2 regions of the Agrococcus sp. DT81.2 genome follow, and region 1 is predicted to be linked to the other one. Evidence: predicted binding sites of a transcription regulator. Region 1 holds the regulator's gene; the other holds the start of a gene.

Region 1 (3,190 bases):
TGGACCGGGATCCACCGCATCCCGACGCCCTGGGCGAGCAGCGGGTACATCGAGTAGGTGGGCGTGAACGACAGCAGCGACCGGCCGGGTCCGCCGAAGGCCTGCAGCACGTGCTGCAGCACCTCGTTCGAGCCGTTCCCCGCCCACAGCTGCGCCGGCTCGAGCCCGTGGCCGAGGTAGTCGGCGAACGCCTGGCGGAGCGCGTCGAACTCGCGATCGGGGTAGCGGTTGGCGTCGGGCAGGGCGCGCGCGATCTCCTGCACGATGTCGAGGGCCACGGCCTCCGGCACGCGGTAGGCGTTCTCGTTGACGTTCAGCCGCACGGGCACGTCGAGCTGCGGCGCGCCGTAGGGCGTGAGCCCGCGCAGGTCGTCGCGGATGGGGAGGTCGTCGAGGCTCGTCACCGAACCAGCCTAGGACGGCCGGCACGGCGGCGCGGATCAGCGCGAGTAGTGCGCGGGGATCGCGAGCTGCTCGCCGGGCTGGATGGCTCCGGCGATGCCGTTGAGCAGCTCGATCTCGGCGATGACGTCGCGTGGGTCGGCCTCGGGCGCGACGGCCTCGGCGATCTGCCAGAGCGACTGACCGGGCAGCACGGTGATGTGCTCGAAGCCCGCGGTCGACGTCGACGACGAGGCGACGGCGCCGGCGAGGGCGTCGCCGACGACACCGGCGCCCGCGAGCGTGCCCACGGCGAGCACGGGCGCGGCGACGAGCAGCGCCAGCGTGCGGCGGCCGCGGGGCGTCATGCGGATGCGGATGCTCGGGGTGGTCGTGGCGATGGCAGTCATTGCCTGCTCCTCTCGTGGGACTCGCGGTCGGTGCTCGGCCGGGAGCACCGACCGCGAATCTCTGTTTCGAACCTATCTTCGAACGAACCTGCACGTCAAGACTCCCGGCGAAACTGCTTTCGTCGGATTCCCGTACGACACGCTCGAATGTCTGTGTGATCCGGGCGACCCGTCGGATACGCTTTCGAATCAGATGGAGTCCACCAGGCACCACTGACATCGGGCGATCGGGGCATCATGGCGAGGCAGCTGACGGAGAAGCAGCAGGCGATCCTGCAGATGATCCAGCGCGCGGTGCGGCAGCGCGGGTATCCGCCGAGCTACCGCGAGATCGGCGACGCCGTGGGTCTCTCGTCGCTCTCGTCCGTCACGCATCAGCTCGGGCAGCTCGAGCTGCAGGGCTACATCCGCCGCGACCCGTCACGACCGCGCACGATCGAGGTGCTCGTCGACGACGAGGTCGACGAGACCGTCGGCAGCATCCAGCAGGCGTCGTTCGTGCCGCTCGTCGGCCGCATCGCCGCGGGCATCCCCATCACCGCGGAGCAGCAGGTCGAGGACGTGTTCCCGCTGCCCAAGCAGCTCGTCGGCACCGGCGACCTCTTCATGCTCAAGGTGGTCGGCGACTCGATGATCGACGCCGCGATCTGCGACGGCGACTGGGTCGTCGTGCGGCAGCAGCAGACGGCCGACAACGGCGACATCGTCGCCGCGATGCTCGACGGCGAGGCGACCGTGAAGGTGTTCAAGCAGCGAGACGGGCACACGTGGCTGCTCCCCCGGAACTCGGCGTTCGAGCCGATCCTGGGCGACGAGTCCGACGTGCTGGGCCGGGTCGTGGCGGTGCTGCGCGCGGTCTAGGCCCGAGCGGGCACGCGGCGCCCGTCTCGCCACACGCCCGAGACCCCCAGGCGACCGTCGAGAGCGACGAGATCCGCCCTCGCGCCCACACGGATCCCGCCGATGTCGACGCGGCCCACCGCGTCGGCCGGCGCCCTGGTCGCCGAGTCGAGCGCGGCCTCGAGCGGCACTCCGGCCTCGACCATGGTGCGCACGGCGCGGTCGAGCGTGAGCGTGGAGCCGGCGATCGAGTCGCCCTCGGCGAGGCGCGGGAGTCCCTGCTCGACCCGCACGTCGAGCGAGCCGATGCGGTAGGCGCCGTCCGGCATCCCCGCGGCAGCCATCGCGTCGGAGACGAGCGCGAGCCTGCCGGGGGCCGCCTGCGCGAGGAGCGCGAGCACCTCCCGCGCGACGTGCTCGCCGTCGGCGATCGCCTCGAGCGTGACCCGCGGGTCGAGCAGCGCTGCCGGCAGCGGCCCCGGCGAGCGGTGGTGCATCGGCGGCATGCCGTTGCATGCGTGCGTGAGCAGCGTCGCGCCCGCGTCGAACGCCGCGCGAGCGGTCGCGGCGTCCGCGCCCGTGTGCCCGACGGCGACCCGCACGCCCGCGGCGACCAGGCGAGGGATGGCGTCGAGTGCACCGGTGAGCTCCGGTGCGATCGTCAGCTGCAGGACGTGCCCGTCGCCGGCAGCGAGCAGCCGGTCGACCGCCTCCGCGGACGGCGGCTGCAGGGCTGCCGGGTCGTGGGCGCCGCGGTGGCTGTCGGCGAGGAAGGGCCCCTCGAGGTGGATGCCGAGCACCCGGTCGTCGGCGCGGCAGACCGCCGCCGCCGCCTCGATCCGCCGCACCAGCGTCTCGAGCGGAGCGGTCACGAGCGAGATCGCCTGCCTCGTCGTGCCGTGCGCGGCGTGGAACCCGAGGATGCCGTCCCAGTCGGGCTCGTCGTCGTCGAACGCGGAGCCGACGGCGCCGTGGCAGTGGAGGTCGACGAACCCAGGCGCGAGGGTGCCGGAGACCGCCAGGTCGGCGTCGCGCGGGGGCGCGCCCCGACCGACCGCCGTGACCACGCCGCGCTCCGACAGCACCCAGGCATCCGGCACCAGCGCCCCGTCGACGAGCATGCTGTCGGCGGTCAGCAGGAGGCTCGCACTCACGCGGTCAGCCTATGCGTGGCGGCCGGCCCCTAGGCCGCGTCGATGCGGAAGGGGGCGAGCTGCGCGAGCGCAGCCTCCGTCACCTTCGCGTCGACGCGCGTGCCCGCCTCGCCGTAGCCCTCGCTCACGACCTCGAAGCGGTCGTGGAGCATCGCGATGATGTCGCCGCGGTCGAAGGGCACGAGCAGCGACACCTCGACCTCGGGTCGCGGCAGCAGCTGACCGATGCGCTCCAGGATCGCGTCGATGCCCTCGCCGGTGCGCGCCGACGCGAAGATCGCGTCCGGCTGCAGCCCGCGCAGCACCAGCCGCTCGTCGTCGCCGACGAGGTCGACCTTGTTGAACACGACGATCTCGGGGATGGAGCGCGCTCCCGTCTCTCCGAGGACGTCGCGCACGGTCGCG
Region 2 (3,190 bases), on a different contig from region 1:
GGTGCCGGCGCGTTCGAGCTGCAGGCGGCCGCAGTGGACCTCGTGGTGGCAGCGGGAGCAGACGAGCACGCCGTTGTCGATGTCGGTGGCGCCGCCGTCGGCCCAGGTGCGCACGTGGTGCACGTCGTTCCAGGACGCCGGTGCGCCGCAACCGAGGCAGTGCTGGTCGCGCAGGATGATCGCCAGCCGCTGCGCCCTGTTGAACAGCCGCTTGCGGCGGCCGAGCTTGAGGACGTGGCCGTCGTCGTCGATCAGCGCGGGCTGGATGAACGCGTCGCACGTCATCCGGGCGGCCAGCTGCACCGGCACGATCTCGCCCGTCTCGACGATCTCGCACACCCCCGGCTGGCCGGCGGCGTGCGCGGCGAGGTCGGCGAGCGTGACCGCCACCAGCAGCGTCGGCGACGCCTTCCCCGGCCGCGGCGCGTCGCCGGAGCGGGCGTGCGCGCCGAACAGGCCGGTGAGCACGTCCGCGGCGCGCTGCTCGTCGGTGCGGTCGTCGTCGTCGACCGGTCGGGCGCCCTCGACGTCGATCCTCGTGCGCGGCGACCGGTACGCGGCCACCACCGCGTGCACCGCCGCCCCGTCGATGGGCGGCAGGACGATCCGGCCGCGGAACATGCCGTCGGCGCTCTGCTTGAGCGTGAACGACCGGGACGCGAGCTGCTGCTCCTCGCGCGGCTCCGCCCCGTCCGGGTCGAACGCCTGCAGCCACGCCCGCGCGACCGTCGCCAGCAGCTCCGGCGGCGACGGCGGCGTGTCGTCATAGCCCCGCCGCTCATCCAGACGCTCCTCGCCGTCGTCATGCGCCTCGTCGTCGGCGGGGCGGGTCGCGGTCGCGTCGGCGACCAGCGACGCCTCGGCCGCGAGCAGGTCGTCGTCGGCGACCCGCAGGTAGCCCTCCTCGAGCCGCTCGACGATCACCCGCGCCTGATCGAGGCCGATCGCCCCCGCGGCGAGCGCCGCGGCGACGTGCGGGTAGCGCGGCTCGAACGGCAGCCCCGACGGCGACCAGCGCGGCGTCGCCGCCAGCGCCACCCGCACGATCGCCTTCGCCCGCCCGGCCGTGACGCCCAGCTCGTGGCGCAGCGCGTCCGGCGTGCTCCGGTACCCGAACGAGCGCGCCAGCGACGGCGCGTCCAGCGCCGGCGCCGCCTGCTCCAGCAGCCCCGCCAGCCGCACCGCCGCACCATCGGCGCACTTCGCGAGCTCGCCCACGGCCGCGAGCGCATCCCAGCGCTGCGCATCCCCGAGCCCCTCGAAGCCCGCCAGCAGCGCCTCGATCCCGTCCTGCACGCCATCGAGCGCCGCCCGCAGCGCCGCCGCATCCGGCGACCTGCCCCGCACCAGCTCCCCCATCGGAACCCCCTCAGCGCCACCCCCACCGGCGGCCTTCGATGGCTCCGATTCTACCCGGCGGATCGAACGTGTGTTCGAACGATCCACGGCCTGTGGAGAACCCGCCTCAGCTGCGGCGCTGCACCCGGTCGTACGACGGCTGCCGCAGCCGCTGCACCCACGCGTAGTGCTGAGCGCCTGGCAGCGGATGCCGCCCGGCGTCGAAGCGCAGCAGCGGGTCGAGGGGTCCCGGCTGGCGCTGCAGCTCGAGCTCGGCGAACGGATGCCACCGCCCGCGGGGGCGCGCGACGAGCAGCACCAGCCGCCACGGCTCGGATCCGAGGCGCTCCGCGAGCGCCTCGGGAGTCGTCGGGAGGTCGTCGGGCGTGACGGTGCGGGCCGCGATGAGCACCGGCCCGCTCGGCGACCGATACGGCAGCATCGAGCTGAGGTGCGCACGCGATGGCGAGCGATGCACGAGCAGGCAGAAGCGCGACGGCCAGCCGGCGCCCGTCGAGGCGAGCTCCAGATCGGCAGTGCCGGCGTCGGTCTCGAAGCGCACGGCGAGCCCGATGACGTCGGGCAGCGGCGGCGGCACACCGGCCGAGCGCGAGGCGCGAGCCAGCACGGTCACCGGCTTCGGGTCAGGCTCGTCGATCCAGCGGATGCCGGTGCGCAGCCCGCTGCCCGTACGCCGCAGGGTGCCGCGCAGCAGCACCCCGTGCGGGTGGATCGGATGCGGGCGACGCACGGCCGCGAGCGTCGCGAAGCCGGCTCCGAGGGCGCGACCGATGACGGTCGTGAGGCGCAGCATCCCTCGATCATGCTCGACGAGCATCGCCTACGCGCCCTGCGGCGTGACGAGGGGCAGCTCGCTCGCGCCCTGCTGACGCAGACGCGAGTGGCGGCGGCCGTAGAGCAGGTAGATCAGCATGCCGATCGCGAGCCAGACCAGGAACCGCACCCAGGTGAGGGTCGTCAGGTTGAACATGAGCCACAGGCACAGCGCAGCCGACAGGATCGGCAGCCACGGCGACAGCGGCACGCTGAAGCCGCGCGGCAGGTCGGGGCGGGTGCGCCGCAGCACCACGACGGCGATGCTGACGAGCACGAACGCCGACAGGGTGCCGATGTTGATCATCTCCTCGAGCAGGCCGACCTCGAAGAAGGCGGCGACGAGCGCGACGACCGCGCCGCCGATGATCTGGATGCGCACGGGCGTCTTGCGCGAGCCCGTCTTCGACAACCAGCGCGGCAGCAGCCCGTCGCGGCTGAGCGCGAAGACGATGCGCGCCTGCCCCAGCAGCAGCACCATGATGACGGTCGTGAGCCCGGCGAGCGCGCCGACCGAGATGATCGCCGACGCCCAGTCCTGGCCGACCAGTCGGAAGGCGGTCGCGAGCGACGGCTCCTCCTCCTGCGCGAGCTGCTCGTACGAGACCATGCCGGTCATGACGACGGAGACGAGGACGTAGAGCACGGTGACGACGCCGAGCCCGAGGAAGATGCCCTTCGGCAGCGTGCGCTGCGGGTCCTTCACCTCCTCGGCGCTCGTGGCCACGACGTCGAAGCCGATGAACGCGAAGAACACGAGCGCGGCCGCCGCCAGCATGCCGAAGACGCCGTACTGGGCGGGGGGCGCGCCGGTCATCCACGAGAAGAGCGACTGCGTCCACGCGTCCCCGCCGCCCTCGACGGGACGCGATTCCGGGATGAACGGCGTGAAGTTCGCGACGCGCACGAAGAAGAAGCCGACCACGATCACGAACAGCACGATCGCGACCTTGATGAGCGTGAACACGGCACCGACCCGCGCCGTGAGCTTCGTGCCTGCGACGAGCAGTGCGGTGAA

The links. The regulator LexA, encoded in region 1, represses DNA repair genes until DNA is damaged. The targets are predictions, from matches to a motif close to TCGAACANNTGTTCGA.
Region 2: a site for LexA is predicted at 1,422-1,437, ahead of ACLQ21_RS04800 (DUF222 domain-containing protein). Genes of this name have one in related genera too.

The regions. Positions count from the first base shown of each region.
Region 1 covers NZ_JBNCLZ010000007.1:21,991-25,180, forward strand. Annotated here, with positions in the region: gene ACLQ21_RS13255 (histidinol-phosphate transaminase) at 1-404, opposite strand, end outside; gene ACLQ21_RS13260 (hypothetical protein) at 441-791, opposite strand; gene lexA (transcriptional repressor LexA) at 1,029-1,652, shown strand; gene ACLQ21_RS13270 (N-acetylglucosamine-6-phosphate deacetylase) at 1,649-2,785, opposite strand; gene hflX (GTPase HflX) at 2,815-3,190, opposite strand, start outside.
Region 2 covers NZ_JBNCLZ010000002.1:315,758-318,947, forward strand. Annotated here, with positions in the region: gene ACLQ21_RS04800 (DUF222 domain-containing protein) at 1-1,359, opposite strand, end outside; gene ACLQ21_RS04805 (hypothetical protein) at 1,466-2,152, opposite strand; gene ACLQ21_RS04810 (APC family permease) at 2,180-3,190, opposite strand, start outside.